4 regions of the Idiomarina sp. UBA4520 genome follow, and region 1 is predicted to be linked to each of the others. Evidence: predicted binding sites of a transcription regulator. Region 1 holds the regulator's gene; each other region holds the start of a gene.
The links. Region 1 encodes sigma-54, which starts transcription at its own class of promoters, with help from an activator protein. Its sites were predicted from a motif close to GTTGGCACGNNNNTNGNNT; they were not measured.
Positions count from the first base shown of each region.

Region 1 (4,310 bases):
ACACTGCTCGCCTTGCTGAACGGTAATTTCAGATTTGAATGACTGCGTGAGCTGCGCAAGTTTAGTGGCTGCCCGAGCATGAAGTCCTAGTTTATTGCGTATAACAAGTGTCTTGCAAGCTTTAGTCATGCTGCTTTAACTCCCGATGACGGACTTGAACTTTCACCGATTTTTGTTCAAAACGCTCTGCTAACTGCTGAGAAATATAAACGGAGCGATGCTGCCCGCCAGTACAGCCTGTAGCAATCGTTAAGTAGCTGCGGTTGCTGCGCTGAAAGTGTGGCAGCCAGGTTCCCAAAAAGTTTTCGAGCTGATAAATAAACTTAGTCACTAACGGCTGTTGTCGGAAATAATGCTGCACATCCGGGTCTAACCCCGTGAGCAATTTGAGCTCGGGTTGCCAGTGCGGATTAGGCAATATGCGAGCGTCAAACACAAAGTCGGCGTCTTTAGGCAGCCCGTACTTAAAACCAAAGGACTGAAAGACGATAATCAGTTTTTTATCTGCTCTGCCTAATACACGCTCTCGCACCTCTTCGCTAAGTTGATGCAATGACAAGTCGCTGCTGTCGAGGCGCCAGGTAGCGCGCTCCATAATGGGCTCTAACAATTTAAGCTCGGCTTGTAATGCATCAACCAGAGGTAACTCTTTTTGCGACAGCGGGTGCAACCGGCGTGTTTCACCAAATCGCTTAAGCAGGGTGTTGTCGTCGGCATCAATAAATAGCACTTCGGGTTCAACCCCTTTGGGTAGAAAATTCAGTGAATCGAGCAGCTCTTCTGAATGCTCTGGCAAGTTGCGAACGTCAATGCTTATGGCAATTTTAGAATACTGTTCCATGACCGCATGGACCAGTGTTGGTAGTAGGCTAATGGGTAAGTTGTCGACACAGTAAAAGCCAAGATCCTCGAGTACTCGAAGGGCGATAGTTTTACCCGATCCCGAGCGACCACTGACAATAATCAGTTGCATGGCTTATCTTCACCTTCCCCAATAAATAGTTGATAAAGTGCGTTGTCTGTATCAGCGTTGCGAAGTGCTCTGGTGCAATCTTTGTCGTTCATGCGACGTGCAACTGCGGCCAGTGTCTGTAAATGGTTTTCATGCTCTGACTCAGGCACTAACAGCGCAAAAACAATATCAACCGGCTGGTTATCAATAGCGTCAAATTCAATCGGCTCATCCAACGTCAATAATACGGCAACCGGATGGCTGGCTTTAGCGAGTCGTCCATGGGGTATCGCAATACCTAAACCAATGCCGGTACTTCCCAAGCGCTCGCGATTTATAAGGCTTTCAAAAATGTCATGACGGGTAATGCCTGACAGTTTCGGCGCAACAATTTGGCTAATGGTCTCTAATAACCGCTTTTTACTTGCACCCTCGACTGCACACTTGGTGCAGTCGGGGCTTAACAACTCACTTATTTGCATGGACTAATGCTTTTTCATTTTTTCTTTGTGTTTAATAACCTGACGGTCGAGTTTGTTGATTAAGCCGTCAATCGCTGCGTACATATCATCGTGAACAGAGTCAGCAAAAATTTCGCCGCCGTTCAAATGCACGGTAGCTTCTGCTTTTTGATTCGTTTTTTCAACATTAAGGATGACGTGAACGTTGGTTATATGGTCAAAATGGCGCTCTAACTTAGCAAATTTTGTATCCACATACTCACGCAGAGACTCAGTGATATCGATATGATGACCAGTAAGATTAATTTGCATAACGTCTTCCTTCTGCAGTTTACAAGTTATAAAAGACTCTTGCGTTGACTCGATGAGGGAATATTCAATGATTCCCGGTACTTCGCAATTGTCCTCCTCGCTACTTTGATGCCTTGCTCGGCTATCAGTTCAGCGATTTTGCTGTCGCTTAATGGTTTGCTACGATTTTCTGCAGCGACCAACTTCTTAATTAAAGCACGTATTGCGGTACTTGAACACTCACCTCCACCTTCTGTACTGACATGGCTAGAGAAAAAGTATTTCAGTTCAAAAATGCCTCTTGGGCAATGTAAAAACTTCTGCGTTGTCACTCGTGAAATAGTACTTTCATGCATTTCTACCGCTTCGGCGACATCGTTGAGTACCATAGGCTTCATTGCCTCTTCGCCGTACTCAAAAAAGCCTTGCTGGCGCTGGACAATGCAGTTGGCAACTTTCAGCAGTGTTTCATTACGGCTTTCGAGGCTTTTAATAAACCAACGAGCTTCTTGCGTATGGTTTTTAATATACTGACTGTCTGCCGAGGACTTCGCCGCTTTACTCAGTGCCGCGTATTCTTCATTGACCTTTAATTTAGGTACGCTATCGGGGTTTAATTCGACCACCCAGCGGCCATTCTTTTTCATGACTGCAACGTCAGGAATAACGTACTCGACTTCTTGCTGAGCAACTTGTTCGCCCGGGTGTGGGTGCATTTGCTGAATTAGGCGCATGACTTCTCGTAAGTCGTTTTCTGATAGCTTCAGCTTGCGCTGAATATTGCGAAAGTCGCGGTTGCCTAACAAGTCCATATGATCGCAAACAAGGGTTAGGGCGTCATATTTGAAGGGCGTGCGGTCATCCAGTTGTCTTAACTGAATGGCGAGACACTCACTAACTGTGCGCGCACCAACTCCGACAGGGTCGAAATGTTGAATGCGCTTGAGTACCATGCAAACTTCTTCCTCGCCAACCTCGGGTAGGCGCACAGACTCTATAATGTCGTCGATATCTGCGGTTAAATAACCGTTGTCGTCAATAGCCTCAATAATGGCTTCGCCAATGGCGGTGTCTTCCTCAGAAAAGTGTGAGAGCTGCATTTGCCAAATGAGATGATCCTGCAGAGATTCGCTGGTTGAGCCTTGGTAAACCTCGTAGTCGCCGTCGTACGACTTACTGCTCGATGCTGCGCCATTGACTGGCGTAGATGACGAATAAGTATCGTCCCAGGTACTGTCGACAGGCAGATCTTCCGGCATTTCCTGAGTTTTAATAACGTCGGATGTTTCTCGTTGGCTGTCGTCTTTATGTAAGGAGTTTACATGATCCGCGCTGTCGCTGTCCTGGGACTGCTCACTCTCGACTTCTAACAATGGGTTATTGTCCAGAGCGTCTTGAATCTCTGCCTGTAAGTCGAGCGAAGAGAGCTGCAGCAAGCGTATAGCTTGTTGTAACTGAGGCGTCATGGTCAGTTGCTGACCAATTTTTAGCTGCAGACTTTGTCTCATGGTTATCGTCCCGGTATCACATTAAAGGGTGAACTGCTCACCGAGGTAAACGTCTTTAACCTGTTGATTCGATAATATACTTTCTGCATCTCCGCTGGCAATAAGTTCTCCGTGGCTAACAATATACGCGTGTTCACAAACGGACAGCGTTTCTCTGACATTATGATCGGTAATAAGTACACCAATACCACGCTGCTTCAAATGTTCAACAATTTTCTTAATATCGATAACCGAAATAGGGTCAACGCCTGCGAAAGGCTCATCTAACAGAATAAACGTGGGCTCAGCAGCTAATGCGCGGGCGATTTCAACGCGGCGCCTCTCGCCGCCAGATAAACTCATGCCCAGGCTATTAGCGATATGCCCAATATTAAACTCTTCCAGCAGCGAGTCGAGCTGCTCTTCGCGCTCGTTTGCAGAGAGCTCTTTGCGAGTTTCTAAAATAGCCATCAAGTTATCACGCACGGTCAATTTTCTGAAAATAGACGCCTCTTGCGGTAAGTAGCCAATTCCGCGGCGAGCACGCTCGTGCATCGGCAGGGCGGTTAAGTCGTCTTTATCCAGTAAAATCTGGCCTTTGTCGCTGTTGATCAAGCCGACAATCATATAGAAGGTTGTTGTCTTCCCTGCGCCATTTGGGCCTAACAGCCCAATAATTTGGCCCTGACTGACTTCCAGACTAACGTCTTTTACAACCTGACGACGCTTAAAGCTTTTGGCGAGATGTTTAACTCGTAAGGTTGCCATATTAAGGGTTCTCGTTATCGTTTTTGTCGTCTTTTGTTTTCGGCGTAAATATCGTAATCACGCGTCCGTTATCGGTATCAGAACTGCTTGCCGAGATGGTTTGCTCAGCCAAGTCATAAACAATAGTATCGCCACTTGAACTACTGGTACCTTGCGAAATTTTTGCATCGCCACTGAGTTCAAGCCGCTGCTCAGTCTGGAAGTAGGTTATCTTATTGGCTTGAGCACTAATTTCATTTCCGTTTTCCAGCGTTTGTGTATAGGTTGCCGGAGAGCCTTCCGCAATAAAGGTGTCTGCTTGTTCACCGTTTTCACTGGCAGAGGCTTCAAGTCGGTCAGCGTTAATAAGCA
Region 1 covers NZ_DGMK01000004.1:153,082-157,391, reverse strand. The annotation lists gene B3850_RS02135 (HPr family phosphocarrier protein) at 1-129, opposite strand, end outside; gene rapZ (RNase adapter RapZ) at 122-973, opposite strand; gene ptsN (PTS IIA-like nitrogen regulatory protein PtsN) at 964-1,434, opposite strand; gene hpf (ribosome hibernation promoting factor) at 1,438-1,725, opposite strand; gene B3850_RS02115 (RNA polymerase factor sigma-54) at 1,752-3,212, opposite strand; gene lptB (LPS export ABC transporter ATP-binding protein) at 3,234-3,959, opposite strand; gene lptA (lipopolysaccharide transport periplasmic protein LptA) at 3,961-4,310, opposite strand, start outside.

Region 2 (4,310 bases), on a different contig from region 1:
TGATAGAGCCATAACCATTGTTGAGCGTGCTCTAGAGATTTTTGAGCCGCCAATTTATGTGCGTCATGAGGTGGTTCACAACAAATACGTCGTCAATAAACTACGTGACGCAGGCGCCATTTTTGTTGAAGAACTACATGAAGTGCCAGACGATCATATCGTGATTTTCAGTGCTCACGGCGTTTCTCAGGCGGTGCGTCAGGAAGCCAAAGATCGCGGTTTAAAAGTGTTTGATGCCACGTGTCCTCTGGTAACCAAAGTACATATGGAAGTCACCCGTGCCAGCCGCAAAGGACACGAGTGTGTGCTCATTGGTCATGCCGGCCATCCGGAAGTTGAAGGCACAATGGGCCAGTATAAAAACGAAGAGGGCGGCATTTATCTGGTTGAGTCGCCGGAAGACGTTGAAAACCTGGAAGTGAAAGATCCGAAAAATCTTCATTACATGAGCCAAACAACGTTGTCGGTTGATGACACTGCCGACGTTATTGAAGCCCTGCGTCAGAAATTCCCAGATATTAACGGCCCACGAAAAGACGATATTTGCTATGCCACCCAAAACCGTCAGGACGCAGTGCGTGAATTGGCTAGTGACGCGGATATAATGTTGGTTGTCGGAGCGCGCAATAGCTCAAACTCAAACCGTTTGCGTGAGCTGTCAGAAAAGATGGGCACACCGGCCTACTTGATTGATGATGCCAGCTGTATTGATAAGTCATGGCTTGAAGGCAAAAAGAAAGTCGCTGTCACAGCCGGCGCTTCAGCACCTGAAGTATTGGTGCAGGAAGTTATTGCCAAGCTTCAGTCCTGGGGTGGAAAAACGGCTGTAGAACTCAGTGGCCGCGAAGAAAACATCACTTTCTCTATTCCACCAGAGTTAAGACCTCATCCAGCAGCGTAATTTATCGAGATAACCAGATTTCCAATGAGTACAAACGCCTTTCTCCTCGACTTATCTTGATGTCGACCGTGGCATTGTCCTCGTCTAATGAATTCACATTGGAGATAATGGTGAACCCGTTCTCAGTAGTTTGGGCAGGTGGGGGAGAGCCATTTTCCCAAGCAAGGTGAGAGTCCTGTATATAACTATTTAAAACCTCAACAGCCTGAGCTTTGCGCTCAGCTCTCTCAATAGCAGTTAATCCTATCTGAAGCAGTTGCTGGCTGCTTACAGCCCACATAGCAACAAGTGCGGAAGCCACTAATGTCTCAACCAGCGAAAAGCCTTTACTGCTGCGATAACTCATAAAGCGCTTTTTGTTGGTTAAAGTCAGCCGCAAGTTGTTCAGAAAGCACTTCCCACTGATGAGCTTGCTGAGCTTCCAGCATTTGCGCATAAAACAACAGAGCAGCCAAGCTCGCGGAGCTAAGGCTTATGAGTGTGACTAAAGTTAATATCAACGCGAATCCTTTCGCTTTCATAATGAACATCCATTTCTGTTACTGAGGGAAAACCGTAATTGTCCGATTAAATTGTTGTTCCTGAACGCCTTGGGTTGTCTCTCGCGAAATCAACAATGTAATAAACAACTTTGAGCTGTTTTCTGAATTTAAGGAGGCATCAGCCTCAACCTGTAATTCCTGAACGTAAAATTGCGCTCTATCGGTTAACGACTGCCAACCATAACCCGCGCAGTCCAGCGTCATCGGGTTATGTTGTAATTGATAACCTCTAACCCTAAAACCGACAGAGCCTCCGTTTTGTGTCGGAAAGATATAGCAACCACGCTCTGGGTTTTGCACGCCTTCAACCATCGAATTGCTTAAACTGCTAAAAAACTCCTCTGCAACCGCTTGCCCGCTCAACGTAAACCGTGCCTTTGAAACGGAGCTATGTTGAGCGCCTTTCTGCCATTGCAATAGCTGTTGTGCAGTCATGACAATAACGGCTCCCAGTGACGCAGCAACAAGCACTTCAATTAAGCTGTATCCATTACTTTTTTGAGCGTGCTTTCTGACTAGCATAAGGACAAACCAGGCAAAACTGGACCATGACTGACACAGGCGCGTATTCGACCCTTGCTGCTAATAATGACTTTCACGGTATTACTTTCGTTCGTGATACGAATATGCCCGGGCGCAGCACCGCCAGAAACACCGTAGAATATTAACGGGCTTGTTGAGCTATAAGTCGACTCCGTTGCCAGCTCAAACACATATGAAGGCCCTTCGAGAGGCACGAGATCCGCCATTATATTGTCCTCCGCTCGTTGTGCTTTTGCTTTGACTTGGTATAAATACGACAGCCACCGAGAGCTCGCCTGCTGCAGTAATAAACTTTCAGTCTGCTGTTTGAACAAAGGCATCGACAAGGCACCTAACCCAGCCGTTATAGCCAATGCAATCAGCAATTCAATTAAGGAGTAACCGCGCACAGAGCCCCCTGTTATTCGAAGTGAAGATAGTTTAGCCGTAAGCAGAAAAATGTCTGTAAGCTAGTTCGCAATGTATTGTCAGCAAGTATTTAAAAAGCTGGCTCGATTCTTGAATAAAACACCGCAGGTTCAACTTTTTGACGCAACAGGAAGACGTATGGCGAGCGGTGCCGAAAAGTTAGTAAGTTTAAGAAATTTCACGCAAAACAATGCCCATTTAATTAAAGGCTTTGGTACACCTTTAGCCATTATGGCCATTTTGGCGATGGTGGTGCTGCCTATTCCGGCAATGGTGCTGGATATTCTGTTTTCGTTCTCTATTACACTATCGCTAGTGGTTATGCTGGTTGCGGTTTATACCCAACGACCACTGGATTTCGCTGCCTTTCCGACAGTTCTGCTTATCGCCACAGTACTGCGGCTTAGCTTAAACGTGGCATCGACACGTATCGTTTTACTCGAGGGCCACAATGGGCCGGGCGCAGCAGGTAGCGTCATTGAAGCCTTTGGTAGTGTTGTCATCGGCGGTAACTACACCGTTGGTTTAGTGGTCTTCGCCATTCTCGTTATTATTAACTTCGTGGTTATTACTAAGGGTGCGGGGCGTATCTCCGAAGTAACCGCTCGCTTTACGTTGGACGCCATGCCCGGTAAACAAATGGCCATTGATGCGGATTTGAACGCAGGTCTCATTAACCAGGAAGAAGCTAAACAGCGACGCAGTGACGTCACTCGGGAAGCTGACTTCTACGGCTCGATGGACGGTGCCAGTAAATTTGTTAAAGGCGACGCCATCGCCGGTATTCTTATTCTGCTTATCAACATTGTTGGTGGTCTGCTCATTGGTATGATCCAGTACGGACTGACCTTCGGTGAAGCGGTAGAAGTCTACACGCTACTGACCATTGGTGACGGCTTGGTCGCCCAAATTCCAGCGCTGTTACTGTCTGTTGCGACTGCAATTATTATTACCCGCGAAAATGACAGCAAAGACATGGGTGACGCAGTCGTTCTGCAGTTGCTCGACAACCCGAAAGTATTGGTTATTTCCAGTTCAGTATTGTTCGCTATGGGTGTTATTCCGGGCATGCCGCATTTAGCGTTTCTAAGCATGTCGGCGGTTCTTGCGGGCGCTGCATACTTCAAACTTAAGAAGAACAAGACCGAGCAAGGCGAGCTGGTTGAAAAAGAACAAGAGCAGCAAGTTCAGCAGGCACAGCAAAAAGAACTGTCCTGGGACGATGTTCGACATGTTGACACCATTGGTTTGGAAGTTGGCTACCGCCTTATTCCGCTGGTAGACAAGCAACAAGGCGGTGAGCTTCTCTCCCGTATTAAAGGTGTGCGTAAGAAGCAGTCGCAGGAATTCGGCTTCCTGGTACCCGCGGTGCATATTCGGGATAACCTCGACTTAGGGCCTAACAGCTACCGTATTACATTAATGGGTGTGACCATGGGTGAAGCGGAAATTCGCCACGATTGGGAGCTTGCTATTAATCCGGGTCAGGTCTTCGGGGAACTTGAAGGCGAAAAAACCACTGACCCTGCTTTCGGTCTGGACGCAGTGTGGATCCGCCCAGAGCAAAAAGAGCACGCCCAAACTCTGGGTTACACCGTAGTGGATGCTGCGACGGTAGTGGCCACTCACTTAAGTCAAATTGTTACTAACCATGCGTCGCAACTGCTGGGTCATGAAGAAGCTCAAGAGCTGCTTGATAGACTGGGTCGCACGCATCCGAAATTGGTGGAAGGACTTATTCCTGACTTATTGTCCCTGGGCAACTTCGTGAAAGTGTTACAGAACTTACTGGATGAGGGCATTGCCATTCGCGATATGCGCACCATTGTGCAAACGCTGGTTGAGTATGCCGGCCGCAGTCAGGACCCTGACGTATTAACGGCCGCTGTGCGAATTTCTCTGCGCCGACTGATTGT
Region 2 covers NZ_DGMK01000015.1:62,693-67,002, forward strand. The annotation lists gene ispH (4-hydroxy-3-methylbut-2-enyl diphosphate reductase) at 1-901, shown strand, start outside; gene B3850_RS07370 (PulJ/GspJ family protein) at 903-1,247, opposite strand; gene B3850_RS07375 (Type II secretion pathway-like protein) at 1,228-1,422, opposite strand; gene B3850_RS07380 (PulJ/GspJ family protein) at 1,441-1,965, opposite strand; gene B3850_RS07385 (prepilin-type N-terminal cleavage/methylation domain-containing protein) at 1,959-2,375, opposite strand; gene flhA (flagellar biosynthesis protein FlhA) at 2,533-4,310, shown strand, end outside.
Region 2: a site for sigma-54 is predicted at 2,472-2,490, ahead of flhA (flagellar biosynthesis protein FlhA). Genes of this name have one in related genera too.

Region 3 (4,310 bases), on a different contig from region 1:
AACCGTCGAGCTGACCTTTAGGCGATAATACCCACTGCCAAAGCTGAATGTCGCGAGCGCGGAAAGCACCGGCGCAAGACAGCAGATAATATTTCCACATGCGATAAAACTCATCATCAAACTGGCTTTTAAGCTGCGGCCAGGCCGCATCAAAGTTCTCAAACCAAGCCATGAGCGTTTTATCGTAATACGCCCCAAAGTTATGAAGATCTTCGCAGACAAACTTCTGTTCCAGTGCTTGTCCAATTTGAGAAATAGAAGGAATTTCGCCGTTGGGGAAAATGTATTTGCTTATCCATGGGTCTGCCGCAGTATCACTGACGTTTTTACCAATAGTGTGCAGCAGAAAAAGTCCGTCAGGCTTGGTGCAGCGTAATGCCACATCCATATAGTCGTCGTAGTTTTTCTGCCCAACGTGCTCAAACATGCCCAAGCTAATGACTCGGTCAAACTGCTCGTTTAAGTCACGGTAGTCCTGTAAACGGAACTCGACAGGTAGCCCCTCACAGCGTTTCTCGCCCAGCGCCACCTGCTCTTTGGAAATGGTGACGCCCACACATTTCACACCATAGTTTTCAGCAGCGTATTTCATGAAGCTACCCCAGCCGCAACCAATATCCAGCACCGTCATGCCTGGTTTCAGCCCTAGCTTTTGGCAGCATAGCTCTAGCTTGTCACGTTGTGCGTCGTTTACGTTATCCGCTTTTTCCCAGTAACCGCAGGTATAGACCATGTTGTCATCAAGCATGGCTTGATACAGGTCGTTGCCCATGTCGTAGTGGTGTTGTCCGACTTTCCAGGCACGCGACTTGTCCTGTAAGTTAAATAAGCGGCTTTTCAGAGAATGAAAAATGAGCCGGGCAGGGTTTACTTCGTCCTGAATGCCAGAGCGCAGCAGCTTAAAAAAGAACTGATCCAGTGACTCGGCGTCCCACAGCCGAGCCATATAAGACTCACCAAGTCCCAGGTTGCCACGCGAAAGAGCCTCATCAAAAACAGACTCGTCATGAACTTGCATATCCCAGGCGCGGTTTCCGTTAATGCGAATATCGGCCTTGGCTAATAATTCCTCAACATATGCCTTAGAGGTTGCCATAACATTTGGTCCATTCTTTCCAGAAATGTCGCATTAACTTAACAGGAAGCTATAACCCTGACAATGAGTAGTCACTGTCCTTCCGGAGAGCGAATAAATTCAGGGTAAGCCTCCACGCCGCAGTCCACTTTATCTAAGCCCGCATACTCTTGTTCTTTGGTGACCCTTATTCCGATTGTGAATTTCAGTAACCCCCAAAGGACAAAGCTCGTTAAAAAGCCCCAGGCCAGAATGACGGATGCTCCTATCAACTGGTTAAGCAGAGTTGCCCCCGAGTCACTGATTGGAACGACCAGGGTACCGAATATTCCCACCACCCCGTGAACTGAAATAGCCCCAACAGGGTCATCGATATGCAGTTTGTCCAGAAAAATAATGGATAGCACAACCAGTATTCCTGCCGTAAAGCCAACAATGGCCGCCAGCCAACTTGGTGGAGTAACGGGTTGTGCTGTTATAGCAACTAAGCCTGCGAGGGCGCCATTTAGAATCATCGTGAGGTCAGCCTTTTTAAAAAAGACTTTGGTAAACAAATAGGCCGCGACCGTTCCTCCCGCTGCTGATATGTTGGTATTCACAAAGGCGGAAGCAATAGCATTGGCATCTGCGGTAGAGCTTAATGCAAGCTGAGAGCCGCCATTAAAGCCGAACCATCCGAACCATAAAACCAGAGTTCCCAAAGTGGCCAGTGGCATATTAGCGCCTGGAATGGCCATTACGGCACCTGATTTAGAATATTTGCCCAAGCGTGGACCTAGTAATAGAACAGCGGCAAAAGCGGCGGATGCTCCGGTTAGGTGAACAATACTTGAACCGGCAAAATCAACGAAGCCAAGTTCTGACAGGAAACCGCCACCCCAGCTCCATGCGCCCTGGATTGGGTAAATAAAGGCGCTTAATGCAACACAAAAAAGTAAAAAGCTATTGAGTTTCATGCGCTCTGCAACAACGCCCGAAACAATAGACATTGCGGTGGCGACAAACACCATTTGGAAAAAGAAGCCGGCGTCAGCTGCGTGGGCTGTTGGCGCCGCATTTGGGTACATGATGGCATAACCAATAAACAAATAGCTGAGGCAGGCTAACGCATATAGGGTGATATTCTTAGTCAGTATCTCTGTCGTGTTTTTAGCTCTGACCAAACCGGCTTCAAGCATAGAGAAACCCGCGGCCATCCACATAACAAAGGCGCCGGAGATTAATAAAAAGAAAGTGTCTAAAACATAAGGCAGTTGCGCTAAGTGCTGTTGAGATTCCATGAGTGCTTCCTCTATAAAGCTTGTTCGTTCGTTTCTCCAGTGCGAATGCGTATGCAATGCTCTAAAGGGGTGACAAAAATTTTCCCATCGCCAATGGCGCCGGTCTGCGCCGCTGACTGAATGACTTCTAACGCTCGCTCTAGCTGCGCGTCACTAACCGCAATTTCGATACGAATTTTAGGGAGAAAATCAACGGTGTATTCGGCGCCTCGGTAAAGTTCGGTGTGTCCTTTTTGACGACCAACACCTCTGACTTCCGATACGGTTAGTCCTTGGCAGCCTATCTCGAATAAAGACTCTTTCACGTCGTCCAATTTAAACGGCTTAATTAATGCGATAATCATTTTCATGGGCTTTACCTTGTTAATGCAGTGTTAACCTTTGCCTTTCACGAACCATGCCAAAAAACAAAGTGTTGATTTTTAAGGTTAAATTTATTTTTAAGAGCTTATTAAAGCGGAAACTTGCACTAAGCGGGTGCATTGCACCAAAAAGTCCTATTGATGCGGTGTGCTCAGAAGAGATACTATTTACCAACACTATTGAATGATTAAAGGGTTTAGCCATGCTGGTAGGTGAACGTCAGAGTGACTTAATTGGGCAGACCGATCTCTTACGTATTCCGTCATTATCGGATTTGACGGGGTGCGACATATTCCTGAAGTGCGAGTTTCAAAACCCGGGCGGCTCTATTAAAGACCGTGCGGCAAAGCAGCTTATTGAAGATGCCATGGAACGTGGCGAGCTGAAGCCGGGGATGACCGTTGTTGAGGGTACTGCGGGTAACACTGGCATTGGTTTGGCTGTTGTTGCTAAAGCTTACGGATTAAACATGCTGGCGGTGATGCCCAATGATCAGACTCCGGAAAAAGAGCGAATGATACGCTTGCACGGCGGTGAGCTGATGGCGGTGGACCCGGTACCTTTTAAAAATGAAAACCACTTTTACCATACGGCACGTCGTTTAGCCGAAGAGCGCGATGACTGCTGGTGGGCGAATCAGTTTGAAAATACCAGTAACGCACGGGCGCATTACCTGCACACTGCGCCCGAAATTTGGGAACAAATGAACGGCAATATCGACGTTTTTGTGTCGGTGGCAGGCACAGGCGGTACTATTGGCGGTAATTCTAAGTTTTTCAAAGAGCAGGACTCGACCATTGATGTGTGGCTGGCAGACCCTGACGGCTCTGGCATTTATGAGTTTCTGAAAACCGGCGAGTATGTATCACACGGCGGGTCGATGACTGAAGGCATCGGTATTATGCGCTTAGTGGAAAACTTTAAGCAGGCAAAAATAGACCATGCGGTTAACTTACCGGACCAGGACTTAGTGACTATTTCCCGTTACGTACGCGACCATGACGGCATTGTACTCGGCAGCAGCTCTGCCCTGAATGTTGCTGCTGCTTTAGCGGCAGCGCTGAAAAAAGGGGCTGGACAACGTATTGTGACTTTCGCCTGTGACTTAGGTGAACGTTCAGCCAGTAAATTGTATAACCCGGAATACCTTCGAGGCCGGGAGTTGAGCACTGAGCCGGAGCCGATAGACGCATTGTTTGAGCGCTATCGTTCATTGGGCGATAAGGTGTTAAATGTGAGCTGGAATAATGACTAAAATACTTGTCTATGCGGTAAGTTTTCTGGGCGTTATTGTTTCTTCAGCAACCGCGGAAGTTCTGCCGCAGCAAGGGTCACTGTCCGACCTGAAAATACCGCAGTTTATAGACATTGCACACCGGGGAGCATCGGGTTATGTACCCGAGCACTCGCAAGCCAGCACCGTTATGGCGCATGCAATGGGCGCAGACTATATTGAGCAAGACATACAGTTAACCCGTGACAGTGTGCCTGTTGTGCTGCATGACGAAGTGCTGGATTACATTACCGATGTTTCCCAGGTATTTCCGGAAAAGCACCGTCCCGATGGCCATTATTATGTGGTGGATTTTTCC
Region 3 covers NZ_DGMK01000002.1:110,120-114,429, forward strand. The annotation lists gene cfa (cyclopropane fatty acyl phospholipid synthase) at 1-1,096, opposite strand, end outside; gene B3850_RS00840 (ammonium transporter) at 1,168-2,355, opposite strand; gene B3850_RS00845 (P-II family nitrogen regulator) at 2,367-2,705, opposite strand; gene B3850_RS00850 (cysteine synthase A) at 2,921-3,973, shown strand; gene glpQ (glycerophosphodiester phosphodiesterase) at 3,966-4,310, shown strand, end outside.
Region 3: a site for sigma-54 is predicted at 2,742-2,760, ahead of B3850_RS00845 (P-II family nitrogen regulator). Genes of this name have one in related genera too.

Region 4 (4,310 bases), on a different contig from region 1:
TTCCCCGGAAATGGATACCGATACAGCAAATCTAATGCTTCCGCTGAAATTCCACGTACTGTTTTATCACTGCTTTTCTGTTGCTGCTGAAGAAAGAAGTTTGCCAATCGCTCGATATCCTCTCCTCGCTCTCGTAACGGAGGAACTCGCAGGCTAAACGTCTCCAGACGATAAAATAAATCTTGCCGGAATTTGCCCTCTTCAACCAACCGCTCTAAATCCTGGTGCGTCGCAGCAAGAATGCGAACATCAACTTGCTCTTCTTTGTCGCTACCAACGGCTCTTATCGTGCCTTCTTGTAAAACACGCAATAATTTGGCCTGAAGCGCCATTGGCATTTCGCCAATTTCATCCAACAATAAGGTGCCGCCGTCGGCTTGCTTTAAAAGCCCCTGCCGCTTATTCTGCGCGCCGGTAAAAGCCCCCGCCGTGTGACCAAAGAACTCACTTTCCATTAAGTCGGCTGGAATACCCGCACAGTTTACCGCCTGGAAAGGCTTGTCAGATCTATCACTCAGCTCATGTAAGGCTTTAGCCACTAACTCCTTACCTGTACCGCTTTCGCCGGTAATAAGAACACTGCCGCCGGTTGGCGCAATGTGTTCAATTTGGTCATAAAGCTTGCGCATAGCCGGGCTTTGTCCGACCAAGCCACCGGGACCTTTCTGCTGCTGTTTATAACGTTTCAGTTCCCGCTGTAATGAGCGATGCTCTAATATCCGTTCAACGCTCAACAGCAAGTGCTCAATATCCAGCGGTTTTGTCAGAAAGTCATCGGCACCTTTTTTCAGCGCATCAACCGCCTGGTCGACCGTGCCAAATGCCGTTATCAGCAGTAGCGCAGGCGGGTTATCGTGCTGCTTCAAGTCTTCCAGTAAGGTTAAACCCGATTCTCCGGGCAGGCGTATATCGCTGACAATTAAGTCAGGGCTTGCATTGCTGCTCTTAAAGTCTTCTAAACTTCCCCAGGCATCCACCTGGTAGCCTTCCGCTTCAAGTTCTTCGACCAAAAGCTCCTGTAATGCAGGGTCATCTTCAACAACACCTATGACAGCTTTAAGTACCGCCATTATTGACCTCCTAGTGCAGGCTTATCGGCCAGACTCGATGCCGGCAAACATAAAATGACGCGACAGCCACCCTTATCGTTATTCGTTAACGTCAATTCGCCCTGATGATCACTCAAAACATGTTTCACTATCGTCAGCCCCAAACCGGTGCCTTTACCTTGTGGTTTATTGGTCTCAAACGGGTGCAAGGCTTTTTCTTTCATATTGTCAGGCAGACCTTCACCGTCATCATCAATAATTATTTTCAACGCGCTATTGCTGTCGACCTCTGCGTTTATATTCACCACGTGCTGTGCTGCCTGTAGCGCATTACGCATCACGTTGACCAAGGCCAGTTCCAACCGTTTAATATCAACTTTTAGTGTGACAGCAGGTAACTCACCCAGTTCGACTCTGGCGGCGCCTTTGTCTTGCTCAAACTGAATGCTGGTTATTGCCGTATCTATCAAGGTTGCCAGCGCTATAGACTCTCGGTGCTGAACTGGCGTTCTGGAGAACGCGAGCAATTGGTTGACCAATCCGGTTAACCGCTGCACCTGACCGCGAACGGCCTGCAATTGACGCTGACTCTCTTCATCTTTATGGGTTCTTAGTAGCCGGCTGGCACGTCCGTCGATAACGGTAAGCGGAGCCCCAAGTTCGTGTGCAACGCCGCTGGCAACGCTTCCTATTGCCGCCATCTTTTCTTGTTCGCGTAATGCTTGCTGAAGCGAGGCTTCGTGTTGTCGGCGTTGTTCTAATTCTTTTTCGGCTTGCTCTATGCTGTCCAGCATTCGGTTAAGCCCTTGCGCAACCTCCTGCAACTCAGAAGGTCCCTCAGGTTTTACACGGGCTGTACGGTTCCCCCCAGCCACTTGCAACATGGCGTCTTTCAATTGAACCACATGTCGCCCAACGCCTCGATAGTGTCCAAAAACCAGCACCGCTATGGTAATGAGCGCAAAGGCTCCCCAGGTTAGCCAAGCATATTGGCTAAGCTCTTCGAAAGACTCATCGAAGTCACTCGCCCGGCGATTAATTTGCAGTAGCCCGATAATTCGGCCACCTCTATCGACAATGGGAAGAAACTGAGAAAAGACATCACGTCCCTCTACGCGACGGTAATCGTCCTGTTTGATGCCTGTTTGTACGGTTTGCAAAGCAAGGCGGCTGTTACTTAAATCGGTTTCCGTTACGCCCGCTTCAGCAACCTGCTCACCATAGACGTTATATACAGAGGCTCCATAAACCCGGCCAATGCTAAATACTGAGTCCAGGTTGGCCTGCACCGTATCTAAGTCGTTATTCAGCAACGCATCACTAATAGGTAAGCTAATCGCGCGTCCCAATAACTCTAAGTCGCTTTTCAGGCGGTCATTAGCATTTTCTGAAGCTACCTGAAGACCAACGGTGATTGCCGCGCCCGATATCAGCAGCATAGGAACCACAACATAAGCCAGTAGCCGCCGTTGCAGGCTCGATAGAGACCAATTGTATACTTTTGTCACACACGCCTCCTTTGACTGTGTCTTCAGGATACACATTTTTAAGGATTCTTTCTGTTGCTTTTAATCGAACTAAATAAAGCACTTTAAAAACAGTTACTTGTAAAGTTGGCACAGTCTTCGCTTTAGTAAGAGCGTTAGTAAATCTGACAGAATCAACAAGGAGATTATCATGCAAAAGACAATTATCGCATTAGCAACGGTATTCGCACTGGGTAGCACTGCAGCTATGGCTCAACAGCAACAAGCTCAAGGCAACATGGCTCAGCAACAGCAGCAAACTCAGGAAATTACCGAAGGCATGTTAGTTAAGTTTGTTTCGGCAATGGAAGAAGTACAAGGCGTTACTGAAAAGTATCGTGAAAAGTTCCAAAACGCTGAAAACCAAGAAGAAGCTCGCGGAATTCAGCAATCTGCTCAAAAAGAAATGATTGCGGCTGTTGAAGACGCAGGCCTTACTCCTCAAGAGTACAACATGATTATTCAGCAAGCTCAGAACGACGAAGAACTGCGTGCTCGTTTGGAAGAGTTAACCTCTGATTCTTAATTCGTTTTAGCGAACCCCCATTGAGAAACGGCCGGCAATTTAGCCGGCCGTTTTTATTTGTAACTACGACTAAAGTCGTAGTGGTCCCACCATAATTACCACCTATCCCCACAATTTAGCGTGTAACGCTTGATCATTTGTTAATTTGGTGTAATAACAACTAAGTACTATCGTCGATAGTTACAAGAAAAACAAAATGTTATCCATCGCGGGGAGAACAACAATGAAAACAGCATTTAAGTACTCATTATGTGCTCTAGCTGTTGGCGCACTGTTTCATTCGCCAAACAGTTTTGCACAAGAGGACGCTCAAGCAGAAGACGAGCGTTTAGAACGAATTCAGGTTACAGGTTCACGTATTTCGAGAACCGATATGGAAGGCGCTTCTCCAGTCGAAGTTATCGACAGGGAAAGTATTGAAGCTTCCGGTTTTAACAACCTTCAACAACTTTTAGAGCGTCTGCCATCTGCCGGTGTAGGCACCTTCTCAACTCAGGGTAACAGTCAGGACACCACTGCAAACGGTGCCGCTGCAATCAGTTTGCGTGGCTTTGGTGCCGATTCGACCTTAGTTCTGTTAAATGGACGTCGTGTCGCTGTATCTTCGTTCGCAGAAGGCGTTGCTAATTCATTTGTCGATATTAACTCGATTCCAGTCGCAGCCATTGAACGTATCGATATTCTTAAAGACGGTGCGTCGGCTATTTATGGTTCTGACGCCGTAGCCGGTGTTGTAAACATTATTCTACGCGACGATTTCGTCGGTACTGAATTAACAGCTAGTCACGGTGGTACCACCGGTGATGTGAACTACGAAGAAACCAGCATGAGCTTAGTCTGGGGTACCGGTGGTGATGACAGTAACACCACCATGATTCTAGACTACTGGAAAAACACCTCTATAGTCGGTGCTGAATTTGGTCGTAACGGCACAGCAAACCAAGCACCTTGGGGTGGTAACGATTTCCGTTCTTCTCGTGGTTTCCCAGGAAGCTTTATCGTTGACGGAGCTGAGCAACCCGATCCAGATTGCCCTCCTGGCTCTGAAGTAGGTACTCGCTGTGTATTTGATTACGGTCCTTATGCTCAAATCTTCCCTGAAGCAGAGCGTGTGGGCGCAATAATCCAGTCTCGCAAAGAGTTTTCTCGTGACGTCGAAGGTTACATTGAAATAGCCGCTCAGCATAACCGCTCTAAAGCCGGTGGTGC
Region 4 covers NZ_DGMK01000008.1:8,110-12,419, forward strand. The annotation lists gene B3850_RS02875 (sigma-54-dependent transcriptional regulator) at 1-1,070, opposite strand, end outside; gene B3850_RS02880 (sensor histidine kinase) at 1,070-2,557, opposite strand; gene B3850_RS02885 (DUF4168 domain-containing protein) at 2,727-3,101, shown strand; gene B3850_RS02890 (TonB-dependent receptor) at 3,325-4,310, shown strand, end outside.
Region 4: a site for sigma-54 is predicted at 2,662-2,680, ahead of B3850_RS02885 (DUF4168 domain-containing protein). Genes of this name have one in related genera too.